One region of the Flexivirga sp. G2 genome, then DNA from elsewhere that is predicted to be linked to it. Evidence: riboswitches for the same ligand, from Rfam matches in the RefSeq annotation. Region 1 holds a riboswitch; each other region holds the start of a gene.
The links. Region 1 has a riboswitch for S-adenosylmethionine ahead of ACZ50J_RS09275 (flavin reductase family protein). Riboswitches for the same ligand answer to the same signal wherever they lie in the genome.
Positions count from the first base shown of each region.

Region 1 (3,264 bases):
CCCGTTGAATCGGGCCCTGCCGGGCTCCAGCGCACCGAAGTCGACCCCGTCCAGTGCACGCGTGACTCGACCCGCATTGGTGTCCAGGACGTCTCCGAGGCGTATGTGCGTCCGGAATTCGTTCTGCCACATGCCATATCGGCCGGGCGCCAGGGACTCCTCCGTGGCGGCGACCACCACGTGATCCGGGCCGACCTCGTACACCGGAACGTCGTCGATCGGCAGCACCGGCTTGAGGACCTGCCGCACGAAGTAGGTGGACACGCCGATCGTCCCGCCGCCGACGGCAGCACTCACACCGGTTGTCACACCCGCGGCCGGCGCGATCGCCCGGCGAAGCACATCCTTCGTCACTGCTCCATCGTCGCAGGTGGGAGGCACAATGGCCGGATGGACCTGCCGCTCGAGCTCCCGATCACCCCCATGCTTGCCAAGGCGACCGCTTCCGTTCCGGCTGCGGACAGCGTCGACGGCGGCATGCTCTACGAGCCGAAATGGGACGGCTTCCGGTGCATCGTGTTGAAGGACGGCGATGACGTCGAGTTGGCCTCGCGCGGCTCCAAGCCGCTCACGCGGTACTTCCCGGAGCTGGTGGAGGCGGTCCGCGCACAATTGCCGGACAAGTGCGCGCTGGACGGTGAGGTCGTGGTGCGTGCCGGCGAAAAGGGTTCGGCACGGCTCAATTTCGAAGCGCTGAGTCAACGCATTCATCCTGCGGAGTCACGCGTCCGCAAGCTCGCCGAGGAGACACCGGCGGAGATCATCTTCTTCGACGCACTCGTCGTCGACGGTGAGTCGCTGCTCGATCAAGGATTCGCGCAGCGGCGAGCGGCACTCGAAGCGGCGTTGAGTTCGGTCGGGACACCGTTCCACCTGACACGGGTCACCGATGATCCGGAGGTCGCGCAGGACTGGTTCAACCGTTTCGAGGGTGCCGGCCTCGACGGCGTGGTCGCTAAGGCGAAGCTGTCGCCATACCAGCCGGGTAAGCGCAGCATGCTCAAGATCAAGCATTCACGGACCGCCGACGCAGTGCTGCTCGGTTACCGGATCCACAAGAGCGGCAACGGAGTCGGCTCCCTGTTGCTCGGCCTGTATGACGACCACGGCAACCTGCGCAATGTCGGCGGCATCGTGTCTTTCACGGCCACGCGGCGGGTGGAGTTGATCGACGAACTCGCGCCGCTGGTGGTCCGCGACGACGAGGGTGACGCGGTGCGCGGTGAGACGGACCGGTCCCGGTTCAGCGGCAACAAGGACGTTTCCTTCGTGCGGCTGCGACCGGAGCGGGTGGTCGAGGTGAAGTTCGATCAGTTGGAGGGACAGCGCTTTCGGCACGGTGTGGGCTTCCTGCGGTGGCGACCGGACCGGGATCCGGAGTCGTGCCTGATGTCCCAGGTCGATCGCGCCCCTGCCTACGACCTGAACGATGTGCTGACCACCACCGACTGACTCGGACGTCTCACTGCGCGGACCCGCGTTGCTTCGTTGTGTGATGGTTACGGTAACGTCACGTTATACCCATCCAGAGCGGCCGAGAGATCTGGCTCGACGACGCCGCAGCAACCACCCCCGCGGGGCAGGTGCTCACGCCAGAAACGATGGAGGCGCATGATGACCGGGCATTCTGCCGACCCCGACCTGCGGGTCGCATTCCGCGAAGCGGTATCGAGCACGTGGGTGATCTGTGCCGCCGACGGCGGTCGGCCGGTCGGATTCACCGCAATCTCAGTTGTTTCCGTCTCCGTCGCACCACCGTTGGTGTCGTTCAATCTGAGCAAGTCATCGTCGAGTCGGTCGGCGATCGAGGCGACCGGGCGGGTGTCACTGCACCTGCTGGCGTCCCACCAGGACGACATCGCGCGGCGTTTCGCCGGTGATCGCACGTCACGATTCCTCGGCGACTGGCACTGGCACGAGGACGGCCTGCCGTCGCTGACCGAGTTCAGCGCGCGTCTGACCGCCGACATCGCGGCGACGGTCGATGCCGGCGACAGCCTCCTGGTGACCGCCCGCGTGACGAATCAGCAACAAGGACAAGGCGATCCGCTGGTTCATCATCAGGGCTCCTACCGCACTCTGAACCCCACACCTACTCTCGTTCTCCAGGAGGAGTCGGCATGACCGAACTGAAGTTTGCGTACTGGGTCCCGAACGTGTCGGGCGGTCTGGTGGTGAGCAAGGTGCCGCAACGCACGGACCACAGCCCGGCATACAACATCGATGCCGCGCAGGCGGCCGAGCGCTTCGGCTTCGCCTACGCGCTGACCCAGGTCCGCTACCTCGCTTCGTATGGCGCCGACGCGCAACACGAGTCGACGTCGTTCTCTCAGTTGCTGCTGGCACACACGCAGCGGCTGAAGGTGATCGCCGCCGTGCACCCCGGCTTCTGGCAGCCAGCCGTGCTCGCGAAACTTGCTGCAACGGCACAGGATTGGAGCAATGACCGTTTCGCACTGAACGTGGTGTCCGGCTGGTTCAAGAAGGAATTCACCAATCTCGGTGAGCTCTGGCTCGATCACGAGGAGCGCTACCGTCGCTCCGAGGAGTTCATCGAGGTGCTGAAGGGTGCGTGGACCACGGACGAGTTCACCTACCGCGGCGACTTCTACCGGACGCGCGACCTGACATTCCGCCCGCAGCCCGGCACTCCCCCGGAGGTCTTCCAGGGCGGCAACTCCACGAGCGCACGGAAGATGGGCGGGCGACTGTCCGACTGGTACTTCATGAACGGCGGCTCCCTCGACGCGATCGCCGAGCAGGTCGAGGAAGTCGAGTCCTACGGGCGTGAGCACGGCCGGCGACCCGGCTTCGGACTGAACGGCTTCGTGGTCGTGCGCGACACCGAGGAAGAGGCCCGCCGCGTCGTCCAGGAGATCATCGACAACGCCGACGAGGACAAGGTCCGTGACTTCGGGGAGGCCGTGCAGACCGCCGGCTCCGCCACGCGGGACGGCAAGGGCATGTGGGCCGGCTCGGATTTCAAGGATCTGGTGCAGTACAACGACGGCTTCAAGACCGGACTCATCGGCACGCCCGAGCAGGTCGCACAGCGCATCGTCGACTACAAGAAGGTCGGCGTCGATCTGATCCTCGCCGGCTTCCTGCACGTGCGTGAGGACATCGAGCGGTTCGGCACCCAGGTCATCCCGCTGGTGCGCGAACTGGAAGCCAAGGAAGCAGAACGCAAGTCGGCGTAATCACTCCACGCGGTTGCCGTCGGCGTCCCAGTGCTCGGCGACCTTCTTACTGGGCTGCACGCGG
Region 1 is NZ_AP039675.1:1,950,960-1,954,223, reverse strand. It holds gene ACZ50J_RS09285 (alpha/beta hydrolase family protein) at 1-354, opposite strand, end outside; gene ACZ50J_RS09280 (ATP-dependent DNA ligase) at 391-1,452, shown strand; SAM riboswitch class I at 1,519-1,608, shown strand; gene ACZ50J_RS09275 (flavin reductase family protein) at 1,615-2,124, shown strand; gene sfnG (dimethylsulfone monooxygenase SfnG) at 2,121-3,200, shown strand; gene ACZ50J_RS09265 (DNA polymerase domain-containing protein) at 3,201-3,264, opposite strand, start outside.

Region 2 (3,264 bases), 1.7 Mb from region 1:
GACCTCGCACAGCACCACCCCGACCGAGAAGGCGACCAAGAAGGCCACTGCCCGCGCCACCGACAAGAAGGTGTCGCGTGACCAGGCCCGCCCGGCCGTCACCACCCGTACGGTGACCACCGCCGAGACCGTCGCGTTCACCACGGTTCGCAAGTTCGACTCGACGCTCGCCGCGGGCAAGACCCGGGTGCAGCGCAACGGCGTCGCCGGCACGGCGACCGCCACCTGGCGCCAGCAACTGACCGGCAAGGTCATCGCCCGCACCACCCTCCTCAAGCGCCAGGTGACCAAGCAGCCGGTCAGCCGCGTGCTCGTCGTCGGCACCAAGAAGGCCGCGCCGGCTCCGGTCAGCAGCCCGAAGCCGGTCAACACCGGCGGCCTGGACCTGTCCCGCGCCGCGATGTGGGACCGCATCGCGCAGTGCGAGTCGACCGGCAACTGGCACATCAACACCGGCAACGGCTACTTCGGCGGCCTGCAGTTCGACAGCGGCACCTGGCTGGGTGCCGGCGGCGGCAAGTTCGCGGCGCGCGCCGACCTGGCGACCCGAGAGCAGCAGATCACCATCGCCAACCACGTCTACGCCTCCCGCGGCCTCAGCCCGTGGCAGTGCGGTTGGGCCGCCTGACCAGGCGTTTCCCCGAACACACCGAAAGGCCCGTGTCGTCCACGACGACGCGGGCCTTCCGTGTGCCCCGTGAATGGGTAGCGTTCCTCGGGTGGGCGGTCCTGTGCTTTCGGCGCGATCGACGTATGACGCCATCGTGCTGGTCGGCGGTGCCGGTTCCCGGCTCGGTGGCATCGACAAGGCGGCGGTGCAGCTCGCCGGCTGCTCATTGGTCTCCCGGCCGTTGGAGGCGGTGCGGGACGCGCGGACGCTGGTCGTCGTCGGCCGGACCTCGGCGGAGCTGCCCGGGCACGCGCTCCGGGTTGTCGAGGATCCGCCGGGCTCCGGACCGGCTGCCGCGGCCGTCGCCGGCCTGCGCGCGATCGCGCGGCCGGCGGACTGGACCTACCTGATCGCCTGCGACCTGCCGGGTGCGGTGGGCGCCATACAGCTGCTGGGTGCGGCCGACGTCGGCGATGCCGACGGGGTCGTGCTGACCGATCCGACCGGGCGGCGGCAGTGGCTGCTCGGACGATATCGGTCGACCGCGGTCCACGCCGCTGCCGACGAGTTGGGCGACCCAGCCGATCGGTCGATGCGTGCGCTCCTCGCCGGTCTGCAGCTCGCGGAGATCCCCGCGGACGAGGTATGGCGGGACGTCGACACCTGGACGGATCACGAGCAGTGGGCCCGGAGGCTCGGGGCACGCCGGGCCGTGCCACCCGAATCGTGAACCGCCCCCCCCGCGATGTCCACGGGATGAGCGATGCATCACGAAACGTTGTTGAAGTAAAAACACTGCGTTATGTTCAAGCCAGGTGACGAGAGGCAGCGTCAAGCCCTGGCTTGCTGTCCGGCAACCCTCCAGCCGCGGTGGGGTGCTCCAGGTGACCACCCGATGGGCGCCCGGTCGGTCCGGCGCTCATAAGCGCGCCGAGCAGCGAGGATGTGTCATGTCCGTTCCAGCCCGATCCGGTTCCCAGGCGGTCGAAAGGGCTCTGCTCGTCCTGAACTGCTTCGAGGGCGATCGTGCGCTGGGTCTTTCTGATCTGGCCGCCGAGTCGGGTCTGCCGATGAGCACCACACACCGCATCCTGCAGGCCCTGTGCCGCAGTGGATACCTGGTCCGGCGGGCTGAGGTCTACCGGGTCGGCCCGCGGGTGCCGGCCCTTCTGCCGACTGCCGATCTGGCGGTCGACGAGGTGGTTCCGCACCTCTATGCGCTGGCGGCGGCCATCGGTTTCGCGGTGAATCTCGGTGTCCAGGGCCAGTCGGCCGTGTCGCGCCTCGTCTCGGCGCGACCGCCCGTGGGGTACTGCGCATCGCAGCTGCCCGCGAGGTGGGAGCCGATGCACGCAACGGCGATGGGCAAGGTGCTGTTGGCGTTCTCGCCGGACGGTTCGGCGGCCGCGGTGCGAGCGCTGGGGGAGCTCGAGTCGTTCACCGATCGAACCCTTACCTCGTATGCCGGTCTGCTCGCGCAGCTCATCGAGGTACGTCGTCGCGGATTCGCGATCGCGGACCAGGAGCGGACGGACGGTGTGCGCGAGTTGGCGGTGCCGGTCGTCGGCGACGCCGGAGTGGTTGCCGCCCTCGGTGTCCAGGCGCGTGTCGACCGCCTGACCGGCGACCGGGTGCGGCGGATCCTGCCGGCCCTGCATCGTGCGGCGGCCGAGACCGGCCGCCGCATCCAGGTCCTGGATCGGGTCGGCTGAACCGTTTCCACCATGTGGCAACGGCTTTGGCGTCCGCCATACATAACCATAAGTTACTGAATCAGTTAGCAAACGTTCTGTAACGGTCGTGCGACCCAGCCGCACCCGATACCGCCGCGCCCGTCATCCCCGAACCCGAGGAGTTGTGCCGTGACCCGCAAGCCCGATCGACAGTTGCGTCTGAATGCCTTCCTGCACGACACCGGTCACCACGAGGCGTCCTGGCGACACCCCGACAGTCCGCTCGACCGGATCGACGACATCGCGTTCTACCAGGACATCGCGCGGCGAGCGGAGCAGGCGAAGCTCGACGCGGTCTTCCTCGCCGATGGCCCGGCCTGGTACGGCACCGGACACCGACCGAGCACTCAGTTCGAACCGATCACCCTGCTGACCGCGATCGCGACGGTGACCGAGCGGATCGGGCTGATCTCGACCGCGTCGACCACGTTCTACGAGCCGTACAACCTGGCGCGGCTGTTCGCGAGCCTCGACCGGATCTCGGGAGGACGTGCCGGCTGGAACATCGTCACGACGTTCAGTCAGGACGCCGCACTCAACTTCGGGCTCGACGGTGTGCCCAGCAACGAGGAGCGCTACGGCCGCGCGCAGGAGTTCATCGACGTCGTCACCAAGCTCTGGGACAGCTGGGAGGACAGTGCTGTCGTCGCCGACCGGGCCTCGGGTGACTATCTGGACACCGCGAAGGTGCACCGGATCGATCACACCGGCACGCATCTGAAGGTCAAGGGGCCGTTCAACGCCCCGCGCTCGCCACAAGGCCGGCCGGTCTACGTGCAAGCCGGCTCGTCGAACGAAGGACGCGCCTTCGCCGCGCGCAACGCCGAGGCCATCTTCACCGCACATCAGACTCTGGCGGACGCCCAGGCGTTCTACGGTGACATCAAGGCGACCGCCCGGTCCTTCGGCCGCGTTGCGGAT
Region 2 is NZ_AP039675.1:3,690,126-3,693,389, reverse strand. It holds gene ACZ50J_RS17875 (transglycosylase family protein) at 1-628, shown strand, start outside; gene mobA (molybdenum cofactor guanylyltransferase) at 720-1,340, shown strand; SAM riboswitch class IV at 1,425-1,544, shown strand; gene ACZ50J_RS17865 (IclR family transcriptional regulator) at 1,561-2,322, shown strand; gene ACZ50J_RS17860 (LLM class flavin-dependent oxidoreductase) at 2,473-3,264, shown strand, end outside.
Region 2: it holds a riboswitch for S-adenosylmethionine, as region 1 does, so the genes downstream of both, ACZ50J_RS17865 (IclR family transcriptional regulator) here and ACZ50J_RS09275 (flavin reductase family protein) in region 1, are expected to answer to the same signal.

Region 3 (3,264 bases), 1.3 Mb from region 1:
TGATGTCGTAGAGGTGCACGACGACATCGAAACCGGGTGCCTCCTCGGCGTCGGTCTGGTCGACGGCGGTCAGGAAATCGAAGAAGTCGAATCCTTCGCCGCGGACCCGCTCCAACGTGGCGGTCCATGCGTCGGGTTCGCAGGTGACGGAGGGGATTTCGTAGGTCGTGTCGGTCACTGCTGCTCCCCCGTCGGAGGTGCGACCAGCGGCCGGCTCACCTCGGCGGCGGAGGCCTTGCGCCCGGCATACCCGCCGAGCTTGGCGCGCAGTCCCTTGGTCTGCAGCTTCTCGTCGGCGATCTGCTGCTGCAGCACCTGTATGCCGTGCAACAACGCCTCGGGACGCGGCGGGCAACCCGGCACGTAGACGTCGACGGGGATCAGCTGGTCGACACCCTTGGTGACGCAGTAGGAGTCCCAGTAGGGACCGCCGGAGTTGCTGCAGGCGCCGAAGCTGATGACGTACTTGGGTTCGGGCATCTGGTCGTAGAGCCGGCGGACCGCGGGCGCCATCTTGTCGGTGACCGTGCCGGACACGACCATCAGGTCGGCCTGACGAGGGCCGGGCGCGAAGGGGATGACGCCGAGTCGGATGAAGTCGTGGCGTGCCATCGATGCGGCGATGAATTCGATAGCACAGCAGGCCAACCCGAAGTTGAAGACCCACAGGGAATAGCGCCGGCCCCAGTTGAGGACGAGTCGCATCGGCTTGGGCGCAGCGGCCTGGCCGACGCCGACCCGGGGCATGGGCAGGTCAGTGGTCACGTTGTCCCCTGGCATCACTGGTTTCGGACTCGGGGTCCCCGCGAAGTATCGGAGGAGCGGAGCGGGGGAGAACTTCGTGGGGTGAGGTCCAGGTCAGCAGACCTCGGCGGGCGGCATGCAGCAGGCCGACCAGGACGACGGCAATGAAGATCGCCATCTCCACCAGGCTGGCGACGCCGAGGTCGTGGTCACGCAGCACCAGCGCCCACGGGAAGAGGTAGACGGCGTCGACCGCGAAGACGACATACAGCAGCGCATAGGTGATGTAGCGGAAGTGGGTCTGCGCCCATCCGCCGGTCGCCGGATCGACGCCCGATTCGTAGGTCGTGAGCTTCGCCAGGCTCGGCGCACGCGGCGCGAGTAGGCGCCTGGAGAGCATCGCGGCAACGAAAAGCACCGCTCCGGCGACACCGACGCCGAGCAGCACCAAGTAACCGGTCACTCCCGAGGACACCCGGGCAGCCTAACCAGCGGGTGCTGTCTTGTGGGTGAGGCGCTCCCGGTTTGGGACGGTTCAGGCGTCGGATCCGCCGGTCTCCCGCAACTCCGGGAAAACCCGGTCCGCGAGGAGCGGCGCCAGATCGTCGGGCGCATCGGCGGACAGGTCGTCCCAGCGCAGCTCGGCGATCTCGGCTGCCGGCGCATCGACCGGGACGTACGGGTGCTCGAAGACCGTGGCCGTCACCGAGTGCCCGGGCTCGTTGGCGGCAGCCGAGGTGAACGTCCCCACCGGGCGCAGGTCGGCCGCGCGCACGCGTATGTCGAGTTCTTCGCCGACCTCGCGCACCGCCGCGTCGATGGCACTCTCCCCCGGCTCGAGCTTGCCGCCGGGGAACATGAACTTCGCGGTGCCGGCCTTGCGGACGGTGAGCACCTTGCCGCCCGGGTCCCGAAACACCACGGCGCTGACGACGATCTCCGGGGCTGGCATGCCTCGAGCGTAACGAGGCGCCAGCCCGACCCGCCGAGGCGCCGCGACGCGCCTGTGAGGCACATCACAACCAGGTAGCAACGCTACTGCTTTTGACTTATTCGGTAACGCTTGCTTATGTTTGACGCAGTCACGAGACCCAGCGACAAGCCCTGGCTTGCTGGGCGGCAACCCTCACGCACGTGGCGGGGTGCCCCAGGTGAATGACTAGGCCGCAGTGCGTGATCCATCGATCGCGCGGTGCGGCAAGCACGGCAGTTCCCCTGTCCCGTCCGTATGCCGATCGCGTGCGGGCGAGTTCGAGCACGGCCGGGCGCCCCGTCATACCAGCGACATACCCGCGACCCCGAGGACAGCATGTCAGCCAACACACCCACCGACCCGTCGAGCGTCCCGCCGCTGCCGGACCGGCCGAAACTGCCGCCGCGACCGGGCCACCCGCGACGCACCTGGCTCAGTGCGGCCGCCATTGCCCTGGTGATCGGCGCCGGCGGCGGATTCGCCACCGGACGCGCCACCGCGAGCGGGTCGTCCGGCACGCGGCTGACCACGGTGAAGATCGGCGTGACCGACGCCGACCAGGACTACTGGCCGGTGCTGAAGAAGCTCGCGCGGCAGCACGGCATCGACCTCCGGACGGTCAACTTCTCCGACTACACCCAGGCGAATCCCGCTGTCGCACAAGGACAACTGGACCTCAACCTGTTCCAGCACCTCGTCTTCCTGGCCGGATACAACAAGCAGGCACACGAGGACCTGACGCCCATCGGATCCACGTATGTCGTGCCGCTGGGCCTCTATTCGAAGAAGCACACCTCGCTGGCACAGATCCCGAAGGGCGCGAGCATCGCGATCCCGAACGACGCCACCAACCAGGCGCGGGCCCTGCTCGTGCTGCAGAAGGCCGGTCTGGTGAAGCTCAAGGGCGGCGGGAGCATCGTGTCCACACCGGCCGACATCGACAAGGCCGCCTCCAAGGTGAAGGTCACCCCGGTCGACGCCTCCCAGACGGTGACCTCGCTGTCCTCGGTCGACGGAGCCGTCGTCAACAACAACTTCGCGCTCGACGGCCACCTCGACCCGAGCAAGGCGCTCTATTCCGACAACCCGAAGTCGGCCACCGCGCAGCCCTACATCAACGTGATCGTCTCCCGGGCGGCGGACAAGGACAACCCGACGTATGCCGAGATCGTGAAGCTCTACCACGACCCACGCGTGCAGCGGCTCGTCGTCGCCGAGTCCAAGAACACCAGTGTCCCGGTCACCCGGCCGGCCGCCGAGCTGCGGCGCCTGCTGACCGGCTACGAGAAGACGGTGAGCTCGAAATGACAACGACTCCACCGGATCCGGTGGTTCGACTCGACGCGGTGTCGAAGGTATTCGGGAAGGGCGACGAGGCACACCGGGCACTGGACGGCGTGGATCTCGAGATCCACCGCGGCGAGATCTTCGCGGTCATCGGCTACTCGGGTGCGGGCAAGAGCACGTTGGTCCGGCTCCTCAACGGACTCGAACAGGCCAGTTCCGGCTCGGTCGTCGTCGACGGGGTCGACATCACGCGCCTGCAG
Region 3 is NZ_AP039675.1:680,644-683,907, reverse strand. It holds gene ACZ50J_RS03405 (NADH-quinone oxidoreductase subunit C) at 1-178, opposite strand, end outside; gene ACZ50J_RS03400 (NADH-quinone oxidoreductase subunit B) at 175-747, opposite strand; gene ACZ50J_RS03395 (NADH-quinone oxidoreductase subunit A) at 755-1,219, opposite strand; gene ACZ50J_RS03390 (NUDIX hydrolase) at 1,280-1,696, opposite strand; SAM riboswitch class IV at 1,825-1,954, shown strand; gene ACZ50J_RS03385 (MetQ/NlpA family ABC transporter substrate-binding protein) at 2,054-3,025, shown strand; gene ACZ50J_RS03380 (methionine ABC transporter ATP-binding protein) at 3,022-3,264, shown strand, end outside.
Region 3: it holds a riboswitch for S-adenosylmethionine, as region 1 does, so the genes downstream of both, ACZ50J_RS03385 (MetQ/NlpA family ABC transporter substrate-binding protein) here and ACZ50J_RS09275 (flavin reductase family protein) in region 1, are expected to answer to the same signal.